DNA from 4 places in the Trichococcus sp. ES5 genome. Region 4 is predicted to be linked to each of the others. Evidence: predicted binding sites of a transcription regulator. Region 4 holds the regulator's gene; each other region holds the start of a gene.

Region 1 (3,643 bases), on a different contig from region 4:
CATCGGCTAATAGATTCGCTTTTTCTTCCTCCAACATCGCTTTAGCTGCTCTAAATTCGTTCAGAGTAGCAATCATCGGGAACATGATGCGCAATTTACCGTAAACGGAAGCACGCAACAAGGCACGCAATTGTGTACGGAACATTTCCGGTTCAGCCAAGCAAATCCGGATTGCACGGTAACCCAAGAATGGATTCATTTCTTTCGGCAATTCCAAATAAGGCAATTCTTTATCCCCACCGATGTCCATTGTACGAACAACGACAGGTTTGCCTTCCATGCCTTCCAAAACAGCTTTATAAGCATCAAATTGCTCATCTTCTGTCGGGAAGTCTGAAGAGTCCATGTACAGGAATTCAGTACGGTACAATCCTACCGCTTCAGCGCCATTAGCGACAACGCCTTCTAAATCTTTAGGCGTTCCGATGTTAGCTGCCAATTCGATATGTTTACCGTCTGCAGTAACTGTATTTGCATTTTTCAGTTTGTGCCATTCTGCTTGCATTGCAGAAAACTCTTCAGCTTTCTTCTTGTATGCAGCTAATGTTTCTTCATCAGGATTGATGAAGACGTCGCCGTCCAAACCATCCAAAATGATGATATCGCCATCTTTGACGATTTGTGTGATTTCTTTTGACCCTACGATTGCAGGAATTTCCAGAGAACGGGCCATGATTGCGCTATGGGATGTGCGTCCACCGATATCAGTAACGAATCCTTTAACATAATCACGGTTCAATTGAGCTGTGTCACTAGGAGTCAAATCTTTGGCAACGACGATCACTTCTTCAGTGATTGTCGATGGGTTAGGGATTTTGACACCCAACAAGTGGCTCAAAACACGTTCCGTAACGTCGCGGATATCCGCAGCACGTTCTTGCATGTATGGGTTGTCTTCCATCGCTTCGAACATACCGATGAACATGCCGGCAACATCAGAAAGTGCCGATTCAGCATTGACACCGTTGTCTCGGATGTTGGCGTTCATCGATCCGATCATTTCCGGATCGGACAATACCATCAAATGTGCATCAAAAACTTGTGCTTCTTCTTCGCCAAGTGATACTGCCGCTTTTTCTCGGATTGCACTTACCTCTGATTTAGCGGTTTCAAAGCTTTCCAAAAGACGAGCAACTTCGCCTTCTGAATCTTCCACTTTACGCTTTTCAAAGGACAGATCCGGTTCAGTAAGCAAATATGCTTTCGCAATTGCAATACCATCACTAGCTGCTATTCCTTGTAAGTGGTTTTTCATATTACTCTGCTAGCCCTTCTTTTACCATTGTTTCAGTGATTCCAGCCATAGCGTCTGCTTCGTCCGGACCTTCTGCAGTGATGACAACATCAGCGCCTTGGCCTACGCCTAATGACATTACACCCATGATGGATTTTAAGTTAACAGATTTACCTTTGTATTCTAAATTAATATCAGAATTGAATTTGCTTGCAGTTTGCACCAATAAAGTTGCTGGACGTGCATGAATCCCTGTTTCTGCGATTACGTGATATTCTTTTCTTTCCATAGTCATAAACCCCTTTGAGATGTATTTATTTAAGGTACTTTTGATACGTTCCTATTATAACAGAAAAATGGAAAAACGTACGAAAAATAACCCTTTCATTAAATAAGATTAACATCTTTCGCTTTATACTACAACTGTTTTAAATAGAATCGTTCAAATTTTTGTCATAATTGCTGAAATAGCACTCATTTAATACAACCCCCGTTTGGATAAAACTGTCCCGGAATGAATATTTTGCTTCATTCCAAGTCAAACCTCTTGAAAGTCAAAATAGGTCAATGTATAATGGATCCATAAGGTCAGAGTTGGTCAGTGAACCTTCTTGTGAGTGTCCCTTAGCCGTTACTACTATAATATACATGTGACTATGATCCATATAGAAAGGAAGATTGCCATGCTTTGTCAACATTGCGGAAAAAAACAAGCCTCCATTCATCTGTATGCCAGCGTGAATGGACAAAGACGCCAAATCGACTTATGCCAGAACTGCTACCAAGAGTTCAAAAATGCTCAATCGCAACAAAATAATCCGAACCCAAGATCTCAAGGACCTGTAGACCCCTTTTCTTTCGGTAATCTGGATTCTTTCTTCAAACAAATACAACAGAACCAAGAACAGAATTATCAACAACCCCCTGCCTCGGAAGTTGCTCGCGGCGGTAAAGGTGGCAAAGGCGGCTTACTGGACGAATACGGCATCAACTTGACCCAACTGGCCCGCGATGGCGGTATCGACCCTGTCATCGGAAGAGACAGCGAAATCGCACGCGTCATTGAGATTCTGAATCGCCGAACAAAAAATAATCCGGTACTCACAGGGGAAGCGGGTGTCGGCAAAACTGCGGTAGTGGAAGGTCTTGCCCAGAAAATCGTGGACGGCGATGTCCCTCAGAAATTGTTGGACAAAGAAGTGATCCGCTTGGATGTCGTCTCACTCGTCCAAGGAACCGGCATCCGCGGTCAATTCGAAGAACGGATGCAGAAACTGATGGATGAAATCCGCGCGAACAAACAGATCATCCTCTTCATCGATGAAATCCATGAAATCGTCGGAGCAGGAAGCGCTGAAGGAAGCATGGATGCAGGCAATATCCTGAAGCCAGCCCTAGCAAGAGGCGAACTGCAATTGGTCGGCGCCACAACACTGAATGAGTACCGCAAAATCGAGAAGGACGCTGCACTGGAACGCCGATTCCAGCCCGTCCGCGTAAATGAACCGACACCTGAACAGACATTGATCATCCTCCAAGGCATCCGTCCGAAATATGAAGATTATCACCATGTCAAATATTCGGATAAGGCGCTGGAAGCGGCAGTCAAATTGTCGCATCGCTACATCCAGGATCGTTTCCTTCCCGACAAAGCCATCGACCTACTTGATGAGTCCGGATCCAAAAAGAACTTGACCATCAAGCCCATCGATCCGAAACAGATAGAGGAACGCATCGAAACGGCCGAAAGAGAAAAACAAGCCGCCCTGCATGCGGAAGATTACGAAAAAGCTGCCTATTATCGCGATCAGATCACGAATCTGAATAAGATGAAACAGAACCCGGCCCCAGCCGATGGCGATCCCGTCATAACAGAGCAGGATATCCAAAAGATCATTGAGATCAAGACCAATATCCCGGTCGGTGAGCTACTTGAAAAAGAACAGACGCAATTGAAAAATCTTGATGCCGATCTGAAGAAAAACGTCATCGGTCAAGATGAAGCCATCGACAAAGTATCTAAAGCCATCCGCAGAAACAGAATCGGATTGAGCCGTAAAAATCGACCTATCGGTTCCTTCCTGTTCGTAGGGCCTACCGGTGTCGGTAAGACCGAATTGGCCAAACAGTTGGCAATCGAAATGTTCGGAACCGAAGACGCGATCATCCGCTTCGACATGAGCGAATACATGGAAAAGCATGCCGTCTCCAAATTGATCGGATCGCCTCCGGGTTACATCGGCTATGACGAAGCCGGCCAGTTGACCGAGCGCGTCCGCCGCAGCCCGTACAGCATTTTACTGTTGGATGAAGTCGAAAAAGCCCATCCGGATGTCATGCATCTCTTCCTGCAGATTCTTGACGACGGTCGCCTGACGGACTCCCAAGGCAGGACTGTGAGCTTCAAAG
Region 2 (3,643 bases), on a different contig from region 4:
AACCATTCAAAAAGGGTCGTTTTTCGTCCCGTTATTGTTTAGCGCTTCGCATCTTTTTACTTATCTTAACCGCTTTTCGTGGCTATTCACCGCATAGCTGGCGCAACAAAAATGTCCCACGGTCCGTTTCAATCATTTTCTCCAATATTTCTTCGCGCATGACAGTGACCGGGACCGCTAAATCTTCAGCCAAGCGAGTCACATCGAGCGGCTCCAGTTCTCGGCCTTCCAGGAAAAAGCCTTTCTGCAAGGAACAGATCAATTCTCCCGCCGCAAGCAACATTTCTTTTCTGAATGCCAACGCCGACCGCAGTTGCTCCCCTTCCGTTTTCTTCGCTGCCAGAAATTGTTGTACGTCTTCATCATCATGCTGCAGCATCTCTTCATAATATTCTTTTTGAAAAACAACAAATGGAGAAGCCCACTCATTGTATTTCACAGTCAGGTGCCCATCCAGCAGTTGCAGATAAAGATCCGGTCTCGGCAAAAATAGATTGTCATCGCCGAATGCGGATCCCGGTGTCGGGTCCAACGATTGGACATACTCGAATACACTTTTCACGTCGGCCAGATCAACTGCCATTTCATCCGCTATTTCTTGCCAGTTTTTATCACTGAAAGCCGTGAAGAAATTTTCCAAGACATAATAGGCGATTTCCGGCGCGTGTTCATCCCGCTCCGTCTGCAGCATCAGACATTCCTGCAGATTCCGGGCACCCACACCTGGGGGATCCAATTGGTGCAGAAGCGTCAATGCATCCAACATCTCAATCGGTTCGACGCCCTTCTGTTCCGCGGCTTCATTCAGATTGATGGTGACGTACCCCTCCGGATTGATGAACGCCACCAAGAATAACACCAAATCGCGCAAGGGTGTATCCCGCATATTTGCATAGATTTGTTCCAATAAAAAAGTATCCAACGCCGGCACTTCTTCAGACACTTGATCCATTGCGGAAGCAGTGTCCATAGGGTCGTCCTTATCCGGCTTGTATACAACCGTTTTTTCTTTTACAGCGCGTTCGTCGAATTCTTTATTTATTTTCACTTCGATCAAAGGATTGCCCAACGCTTTTTGTTGAAGATAAGCGAACAACTCCTCGTTGTCGTATCCCACAAGCTTCAGCGATTCCTCTAAGCTTTCCTTATCCATATGCACACTTGATATAACTGACACATCAACCCCTCCTCCCCTTTTCAGAATCATTTTATCACACACAAGCATTTATTGAAATCGTTTTCAGTTAAAGGGATTGGATTTCAATCGCAGCAGGATTGGTGATTCTGTAGTTTAAAGGACGTTCTTCCGACTTAAAGAGACGTCCCAGACAACTCTGGAATTTGAAATTGAATTTCCCCCTTGCCATCTTTCACGCTATAGGTTATAATTTTAATGTTGCTTGTCTCCTTAGTGTAATGGATATCACGTAAGATTCCGGTTCTTGAGATGGGGGTTCGATTCCCTCAGGAGACGTATTATTTTATTGATGCATCAACGTTCCCAGCATTTGAATGCAAAGCAAATGCAAAAAATCTCCTTTCCCTCGCGGAAGAGGAGATTTTTTTATTCGATTTTTTATTCACCCTGAATACAATCCGCATTTCTGCTATCTATTTTTGGACATTTGCTGACTGAAACGATATGATTGACTAAGGTATATTTCACCAGAAATCGTCAGACTTATGGACAAACATTACAATTGACCTTTCCTGACCAATGAGTTAAAATAAACCATGTAAAGAAAAACTGTTCATTCAAAACGAACGAGGAGGAAACATATATGAACTTAATCCCTACAGTAATCGAACAATCATCCCGTGGTGAACGTGCATATGATATTTATTCCCGTCTTCTGAAGGACCGCATCATCATGTTGAGCGGCCCTATCGACGATAATACGGCGAACTCAGTCATCGCGCAATTGCTATTCTTGGATGCCCAAGATTCCGAAAAAGATATCTATATCTACATCAACTCTCCAGGCGGCAGCGTATCTTCTGGTTTGGCCATCTACGATACAATGAACTTCATCAAAGCGGATGTTCAGACCATCGCAATGGGTATGGCAGCTTCAATGGGCAGCTTCTTGCTGACTGCCGGCGAGAAAGGCAAACGTTTTGCGTTGCCGAATGCTGAAATCATGATCCACCAGCCTCTTGGCGGTGCACAAGGTCAAGCAACCGAAATTGAAATCGCAGCCCGCCATATCCTACAGACACGCGAACGCCTGAATAAAATTTTGGCTGAACGCACAGGACAACCGATGGAAGTCATCGAACGCGATACCGACCGCGACAACTACATGACCGCGCAACAAGCGAAAGAATACGGATTGATCGACGAAGTCATGGTCAATTCAAAATCATTGAAATAAAAATATGCGACAAAAGCGAGGACGACCAGCAGAAGGATGCTGGCCGTCCTCGTTTTTATATGGCTGATTTTGTGGAGCATGGGTAGAAAGATTTGACCTTTTTCATTGGCACAACAGCGGATACGAGTTCGCAGCTCCGGTGAGGCGCCCGCTTACCGGCGGAGACCGATTGATATCGGTGCAAACTCCAGCGAGGCCATCCTTTCAGGAGTTCGCTCATCTAATTGCGTCTGTGCTCCGGCGAAGCCTTCGCTCACCGGAGCACAGCAAATGAAGAACAAAGAAATAATCCGAAACCCCACCCGCTCGCACCTATTCAGGAAAAAAATCAAAAAAGGGCAGACGGAACGCAATCGTTCCTGTCTGCCCTTCTTATTTCCTTAACGGATATAATCAAAGATATGTTCCCAGGTCTGCTTGCTGAACACGAGGGCCGGATTGCCGTCACCCAGAACACCGTATCCGACCATCAATCCGGCTCCGAAGAGAATGAAAGCCATCAACATGAATATCAAAACCCACATCACCGTTGACAGTACAGGTTTGAAATCAAATTTCAAAGCGATCACCTATCTTCCTTTTTTTATTTTTGTTTTTTGGATCAGTCGCGCCAACAAACCGAAAAGTCCGCTGGACGGACGATTCTTTTGATCGATGTTGTTCAGTAGGATACCCGTTCCCAAAGCAACTGCATCCAATGGTTTTTCAGCAGCAAATACCGGAACTTTCAACTCGCTCGAGAAGAGTTTCTCGATTCCGCTGATCAAAGCACCCCCACCTGTCAACACGATTCCGGTATTGATGATGTCGGCAGCCAGCTCAGGAGGCGTCATTTCCAAAACTTCCTTCGCTTGCTCCACGACCAGAACCAAAGTCTCGTGCATCGCTTCATATACTTCTTTCGAAGTGATGTAAATAGTGCGCGGCAGTCCCGTCACCATGTCACGGCCACGGATTTCCATCTTCTCTTCCTTCTCAGGCTCCAAAGCGGTCCCGATCGTTATTTTGATTTTTTCAGCAGTCCGTTCACCGATCAACAATTTGTGTTCTCGTTTGACGAAATTCATGATGTCGGCATCCAGTTTATCACCGGCTGTTTTGATCGAGCTGCTCGTTACGATACCGCCCAAAGACAATACTGCGATATCACTCGTTCCGCCACCCATATCGATGACCATATTACCGTTCGGCTGAAAAATATCAAGCCCGGCTCCGACAGCAGCAACTTTCGGTTCTTCCTCCAGATACACATTCTTGCCGCCACTCTT
Region 3 (3,643 bases), on a different contig from region 4:
TACATCTTCTTTGCTTAAAGGCGTAAACAGAATGGTGTCATCGATCCTGTTCAAAAATTCCGGCTTGAACGAACTCTTCAATACTTTCATGACCTCATTCGCAACAGCATCCGGAATGGTGCCGTCGGGATGGACGCCTTCCAGCAAGAGCTGCGACCCGATGTTGCTGGTCATGATCAGGACGGTGTTTTTGAAGTCAATCAGACGTCCCTTCGAATCGGTCAAACGTCCATCATCCAATACTTGGAGTAAAATATTGAAGACATCCGGGTGCGCCTTTTCGATTTCATCCAATAGAATGATCGTATAGGGGCTTCGTCGGACCGCTTCCGTCAATTGGCCGCCCTCTTCGTAGCCGACATAGCCAGGGGGTGCCCCGATGAGTCGAGAAACCGAAAATTTTTCCATGTATTCGCTCATATCGATCCGAACCATATGTTCATCGGAGTCGAACAAATTTTCAGCCAAGGCTTTGGCCAACTCCGTTTTCCCGACTCCTGTCGGTCCCAAGAAAAGGAAGGACCCTATCGGACGGTTCGGCGATTGGAGGCCAGCACGCGAACGCAAAACAGCATTCGTGACACTTTCTACTGCTTCTTCTTGGCCAATGACACGCTTGTGCAGCGTTTCCTCCAATTTCAGGAGTTTATCCCTTTCACCTTCAACCAGCTTCGTCACAGGGATGCCGGTCATCCGTCCCACCACTGTCGCGATTTCGTTCTCGGTGACCGATTCCTGGACTAGATTGCCGGCTTTATTCCTTCGGGTCGCGTTTTCTTTTTCAAGAGCCGCCAATTCCTTTTCCATCTGAGGGATACTGCCGTGGCGCAAAACCGCCGCCCGTTCCAAATCATAATTGGCCTCGGCATCCTCCAATTGTCTGCGCGCGTCCTCCAGGTCCTCCCGTTTGGCACGCAGCTTTTCGACTTCTTCTTTTTCGTTACCCCATTTCATGCGCAACTCATTTGATTCTTCGCGCAGATCAGCCAACTCGACTTGCAGAGCCGCCAATCTTTTCTTGCTCTGATCATCGGATTCCTTTTTCAAGGCCGCCTCTTCTATCTCCAGTTGCATCAATTTGCGGCTCACCTGATCCAACTCGGTAGGCATCGAATTCATTTCCACTTTTATGTTCGCGCAAGCCTCATCGACAAGATCGATCGCTTTATCCGGCAGAAACCGGTCAGTGATGTAACGATCGGATAAGGTCGCGGCCGCAACAAGGGCGTTGTCATGGATGTTGACGCTGTGGTGGATCTCATACCGTTCCTTCAACCCCCTCAAGATGCTGATTGTATCAGAAACTGTCGGTTCTTTCACCAAAACCTTTTGGAATCTTCGCTCCAAGGCCTTATCCTTCTCCAGATTTTGACGGTATTCATCCAAAGTGGTCGCTCCGATGCAGTGCAATTCGCCTCTGGCCAGCATAGGTTTCAGCAGATTGCCGGCATCCATACTCCCCTCGGTTTTTCCTGCCCCGACGATCGTATGGATCTCATCAATGAAAAGGATGATGCGGCCGTCGCTTTTCTTCACTTCCTTCAATACCGCTTTAAGGCGTTCCTCGAATTCCCCACGGTACTTAGCTCCCGCAATCAATGAGCCCATATCCAACGAAAAAATTGTTTTGTCTTTCAAATTATCCGGTACATCTTTTTTCACAATCCGTTGAGCCAAACCTTCCACAATGGCGGTCTTGCCTACGCCAGGTTCACCTATCAGGATCGGATTATTTTTTGTTTTCCGCGACAAAATGCGGATGACATCCCTGATTTCTTCGTCCCTGCCGATTACCGGATCTTGTTTTCCGCTACGCACCGCTTGCACGAGGTCTATGCCATACTTTTCCAATGCTTCATACTGATCTTCCTGATTCTGCGAAGTCACTCGGTCTCCCCCTCTCATATCCTTGATTTTTTCCGCGATGATTTTTTCCGTCAGGCCTAGATTAACCAAAAATTTGGTCAATGGATGATTTTTCAGTGTCATCAAGCTCAAAAGCACCGTATCAGTGGCGATGAAATCATCCTTCAACTCCGACCGCTTACGATCCGCTTCCAGAAAGAGATTGTACAGATTCTGACTGAATGTTTGCCCGTACTGGACGGAAGTGCCTTCAATCACCACTGATTTATCCAGTTCCTTATCAACGGCTGATTCAAATGCATCGATTGCAATCCCTGAATCACTATAAAAATTGCGCGCAAAACTATCCGGCTGCAGAAATATTTTCCACAGATGGGCGACATCGATGGTCTGGTGCTTGCGCACCATGGCGATACGTTGCGCTTCTGCGATTGCCTGCTGTAGGGCTGTCGTCATTTTTTCCATTTCCATGCTAGGACCTCCTCAAAAAATCTACTGATATATCTTTATAGGACAAGTATACGACTATGGTCAGAATTGGTCAAATGATAACCCGAAAAAAAAGAACAACAAAGGTGATTTCCTTTGTTGCTCTTCTTATCATCGGATCCCTAACGCGATGCGTGCATATCGGGACATTCTGTCTGTCGTCCAGGCTGGATACCACACCAATTTCACTTGTGTTTCGGTTACTTCAGGAACGTCTTTCATAGCACGATGAATTTCATCGGTGATGACATCCGCCAATGGGCAGCCCATCGTTGTGAGTGTCATCTTGATCAGGCAGAATCCATCCTGTTCCAGTTCCACTTCATAAATCAAACCTAAGTTGACGATATCTATTCCTAATTCCGGATCTATCACTTGCTCAAGCGCCGCTAAGACGCGTTCTTTTATGCTTTCCAATTCTTCTTGCGAAAATTGGGGAGTTGTCTCTTCAGTCATTGTAAACACCTCTTACCTTTCTGGATTAATTAGATAATAACAGTTTGTGCATAGAAATTCAATGCGAATATACGTTACCTAAAAATACTGCCATTTCCTCAAAAATAGCGTAAGGAACCCGGTGTCCGGCACCTTCTGTCGACCGGAAACAAATGTTATCTGCATAGGCTTCTCCGCTGATGGAGTTGACGAACTGCTCCATCTGCTCGTACGGCACACTCTCGTCGGCGGTACCGTGCCAGATATAAAACGGCGTGTCAACGAGCGATTCCGGATGTTCTTTGAGGCTCAGGTTTTCAAAAGGCGCCATCAACGCATTGACCTTCTCGTCATCGAGCGGAGGCAGACCTTCCGCCCAGCGGGACTGCAGTGCCCAATGGGACAACCCGACCGGATCCGGACTGCCCATCAAGCAGGCTGCCGAATGGATCCATGGATATTGCGTCAAAGCGATACAGGTCGTGATGCCTCCCATCGAAAGGCCCGTGACCGAAACAGTTTCTCTTTTTGCCAATCCCGCTTCAACATAGGCTTCCACAATGTCAGGAAGCTCTTTTATATTTTTCAGGACTACCGACCAGAATTCTGCTGCCGGTTCGCCAGCATAGGCTTCCTCTTTGCGTTCACCATGACGATAGGCATCGGGGATGATCACCCGCATGCCGTTGCTGGCTAATGCATATCCGGGCTCCAAACCTCTCTCCTTTTGGTTTGTGATGCCATGATAAAAGAACACGAGCGGAGTCGTTTCTTGTTTCTTGTCTTCTTCAACGATTTCCAGAATCGGTATATCATTTATGATTTTTCTTTCGATCAAAATCACATTTATCCC
Region 4 (3,643 bases):
CCTTTTGAATCAGTCAGATGACCGTCATCGAGCACTTGCAGGAGGATGTTGAAGACGTCCGGGTGGGCTTTTTCCACCTCATCGAGAAGAATGACCGAGTACGGTTTTTGACGGATTTTCTCTGTCAATTGACCGCCTTCATCATAGCCGACATAGCCGGGTGGGGAGCCGATCAGACGACTTGTGCTGTATTTTTCCATGTATTCGGACATATCCAAACGAACCAAGGAGTCTTCTGTCCCGAACATTGCTTCCGCCAACGTTTTCGCAAGCTCTGTTTTGCCGACTCCAGTAGGGCCCAGGAACAGGAAGGAACCGATTGGACGGTTTGGATCCTTCAAACCGGAACGTGCGCGTCTGATGGCGCGAGCCACCGCACTGACCGCCTCGGATTGCCCAATGACGCGTTCATGCAACACTTTTTCCAGCCTCATCAAACGATCGCTTTCCTTCTGCTCCATCTGGTTGACAGGAATCCCGGTCCACAAAGCCACGACTTCAGCTACATCATTTTCGGTTACTTTCAGGTCGTAGTGCGTGATTGTTTGGGCTTGTTGTTCCACCATTTTTTGGAATTTCTGCTTCTTCGTCATTTCACGTTTGCGGATGCGGGCAGCTTTATCAAAATCCTGGTTCAGGATCGCTTCTTCTTTGTCTTTCGACAACTTCGCAATTTCCATCTCCAGTTTTCCGATCGGTGTATCCCCGTGTGTGACATCCAAACGGACTTTCGCGGCCGATTCATCAATCAGATCAATCGCTTTATCCGGCAATCGTCTGGAAGTGATGTAGCGCACCGATAGCTGGACCGCTGCTTTCAAGGCCTCATCCGTGATTTCCACGCCATGGTGCTCCTCATAACGGGAACGCAAGCCACGCATGATTTCAACCGATTCCTCAGGTGTAGGCTCATCGATATGGATAGGTGCGAAACGTCTTTCCAGCGCCGCATCCTTTTCGATATATTTTTGGTACTCATCTAGGGTGGTGGCACCGATCGTCTGCAATTCGCCCCTTGCCAATGCCGGTTTCAGGATGTTGGAAGCATCGATCGCCCCTTCCGCTCCGCCTGCACCGATCAAGGTGTGCAACTCATCGATGAAGAGGATGACATTGCCATCATTATAGATTTCATCAATAATTTTTTTCATTCTTTCCTCGAATTCACCGCGGTATTTCGTACCCGCTACCAGCGAACCCATATCCAACATCATGATGCGCTTGTTTGCCAATGTGTCCGGAACATCGCCGGCTACGATTTTCTGTGCCAAACCTTCCACGATGGCGGTCTTGCCGACTCCTGGTTCCCCTACCAAAACAGGATTATTCTTCGTTCTGCGGGAAACGATTTGCATGATACGACGGACTTCCTTGTCACGTCCAACGATCGGATCCATCCGGTTTTCACGCGCCAATTCAGTCAGATTGCGGGCCAAGGAATCCAACGTCGGCGTTCCTTCTTCCACTTTATCCGTCTTTTTGGCTGAACGCATATCCGGTTTGGTTGGTTGTTTGATGCCCAGTTTCTCATAGAGAGACTTACGCAACAAATTCGGATCGATCTGCAGATTTTTGATGATTTTGACTGCAAGAATTTCTTCTTTCAATAAGCCCAACAAAAGGTGTTCGGTTCCTACCAAGGGAACTCCTAATTTGTGTGCTTCGTTTGTCGCATACATAATGACTTTTTTGGCCCGAGGAGAAAATGGCAACGGTGCATTGAAGTCTTCCGCATTCATTTGACCGAAACCGGTCAGATGAACAATCTCTTCGCGGACTCCTTCCTCATCAATATCGTAGCCACGCAACACTTTTCCGGCAATGCCTTCTTGTTCCCGGACTAATCCGAGAAGCATATGTTCCGTTCCGATGGATTGATGCTTAAATTTGTGCGCTTCTTCTGTTGCCAACAACAGTACTTGGCTGGCTTTTTCTGTAAATAATTCATCCATTTTTAACGCCTCCTCTACGGGCTATCTATTCAAAGCGCAGACTGTTCAAGAAATTCCTCAACAGCAAGGCTCGTATTCTTTCTTCATGTTCGCCTGTGTATGGGGCAAGTGACTTATCCAATACCGACAACATCAGGTTTCCTTCACGTTTCGTGATGATCCCGCGACTGTATAGATTTTGGGTTACCGCAAACGCATCTTTCTGGGTGATGCTTTCGCCTACTATAGCGATAAGTTTATCCAACAATTCTACTTGATCGAGGATCTTCACTTTCATGATGCGTATATAACCGCCCCCGCCGCGTTTGCTTTCGACCGCGTAGCCTTGCTGTTCCGTAAAACGGGTATTGATGACATAGTTGATTTGTGAAGGTACGCAATTGAAACGATCCGCCATTTCATTCCTTCTGATTTCAATCTGCTCTTCTGCATTCAGAATTTTTTTGATGTATGCTTCGATGATATCTGACATATTCTGACCATGCATGGAATGGACGCCTCCCTTCCCCTGACTAATTTTGACTATTATATATTTATATTATGCTATTCCTACATAACTGTCAAATGGAAAGAGCTATCCGAGGGCTTTTACAGCAAATTATTCAAGAGAGCTTTGAAGCTCATCCGTACTGCTCTGCAGACCCCTTATAACAGCATATTTCACTAACATCTTCGACAAGATTACCGAAGAATGTTACTCATTATATACTGAAAGGTGAAAAACGGCAATATTTCTATCTGAAAAGCTGACAGGGGTTGGTTAATACAAAAATAGACGCAGAAATCATCGGAATGATTTCTGCGTCTATTTTTATTTATCGGGAAGACAGGATTCGAACCTGCGACCCCTTGGTCCCAAACCAAGTGCTCTACCAAGCTGAGCTACTTCCCGGTGATCATTTTGTAAAAAATGCACCCAACAGGAGTCGAACCTGTAACCGCTTGATTCGTAGTCAAGTACTCTATCCAATTGAGCTATGGGTGCTTCATGAATGATGATAAACTTCATTAAAATAAAAAAAAGCGGAAGACGGGGTTCGAACCCGCGACCCCCACCTTGGCAAGGTGATGTTCTACCACTGAACTACTTCCGCGTTTTTGAATGCCGGCTAAAGGACTTGAACCCTCGACCCTCTGATTACAAATCAGATGCTCTACCAACTGAGCTAAGCCGGCGTTTCAATATATTTAATTATTCTATCATTGTCGCAAGAATGATGAATGAGTTATGCAGGGCTCGAACCTGCGACCCTCTGATTAAAAGTCAGATGCTCTACCAACTGAGCTAATAACTCATGGATGGAGGTTGACGGGATCGAACCGCCGACATCCTGCTTGTAAGGCAGACGCTCTCCCAGCTGAGCTAAACCTCCAAAATATAAATGCGCGGCAACGTCCTAGTCTCACAAAGGGAAACCCTTCACTACAATCGGCGCTAAGAAGCTTAACTTCTGTGTTCGAGATGGGAACAGGTGTGACCTTCTTGCCATCGTCACCGCACATTTTTAATTAGAGAACGTTGTTCTCTCAAAACTGAATCTACAAAAGTAAAGGGATTCCGAAAACACCGCTTGAGTTTTCTTCTTTTTAAAAATTGGTTAAGTCCTCGACCGATTAGTATTGGTCCGCTCCATACATCGCTGTACTTCCACTCCCAACCTATCTACCTGATCATCTCTCAGGGGTCTTAC

The links. Region 4 encodes CtsR, which represses protease genes until heat stress. Its sites were predicted from a motif close to TTGGTCAAAAAAGGTCAAANA; they were not measured.
Region 1: a site for CtsR is predicted at 1,785-1,805, ahead of TES5_RS03885 (ATP-dependent Clp protease ATP-binding subunit). Genes of this name have one in related genera too.
Region 2: a site for CtsR is predicted at 1,698-1,718, ahead of clpP (ATP-dependent Clp endopeptidase proteolytic subunit ClpP). Genes of this name have one in related genera too.
Region 3: a site for CtsR is predicted at 2,394-2,414, ahead of clpB (ATP-dependent chaperone ClpB). Genes of this name have one in related genera too.

The regions. Positions count from the first base shown of each region.
Region 1 covers NZ_FJND01000003.1:76,572-80,214, reverse strand. Annotated here, with positions in the region: gene ptsP (phosphoenolpyruvate--protein phosphotransferase) at 1-1,255, opposite strand, end outside; gene TES5_RS03890 (phosphocarrier protein HPr) at 1,257-1,523, opposite strand; gene TES5_RS03885 (ATP-dependent Clp protease ATP-binding subunit) at 1,918-3,643, shown strand, end outside.
Region 2 covers NZ_FJND01000006.1:2,849-6,491, reverse strand. Annotated here, with positions in the region: gene TES5_RS06585 (RNA polymerase factor sigma-54) at 83-1,177, opposite strand; tRNA gene TES5_RS06580 (tRNA-Arg) at 1,403-1,474, shown strand; gene clpP (ATP-dependent Clp endopeptidase proteolytic subunit ClpP) at 1,728-2,375, shown strand; gene TES5_RS06570 (DNA-directed RNA polymerase subunit beta) at 2,756-2,944, opposite strand; partial or broken gene TES5_RS06565 (rod shape-determining protein) at 3,026-3,643, opposite strand, start outside.
Region 3 covers NZ_FJND01000004.1:4,480-8,122, reverse strand. Annotated here, with positions in the region: gene clpB (ATP-dependent chaperone ClpB) at 1-2,337, opposite strand, end outside; gene TES5_RS04795 (metal-sulfur cluster assembly factor) at 2,467-2,811, opposite strand; gene TES5_RS04790 (prolyl oligopeptidase family serine peptidase) at 2,870-3,634, opposite strand.
Region 4 covers NZ_FJND01000018.1:70-3,712, reverse strand. Annotated here, with positions in the region: gene TES5_RS11825 (ATP-dependent Clp protease ATP-binding subunit) at 1-1,952, opposite strand, end outside; gene TES5_RS11820 (CtsR family transcriptional regulator) at 1,978-2,439, opposite strand; tRNA gene TES5_RS11815 (tRNA-Pro) at 2,771-2,844, opposite strand; tRNA gene TES5_RS11810 (tRNA-Arg) at 2,864-2,937, opposite strand; tRNA gene TES5_RS11805 (tRNA-Gly) at 2,975-3,046, opposite strand; tRNA gene TES5_RS11800 (tRNA-Thr) at 3,056-3,128, opposite strand; tRNA gene TES5_RS11795 (tRNA-Lys) at 3,175-3,247, opposite strand; tRNA gene TES5_RS11790 (tRNA-Val) at 3,253-3,325, opposite strand; rRNA gene rrf (5S ribosomal RNA) at 3,337-3,452, opposite strand; partial or broken rRNA gene TES5_RS11780 (23S ribosomal RNA) at 3,547-3,643, opposite strand, start outside.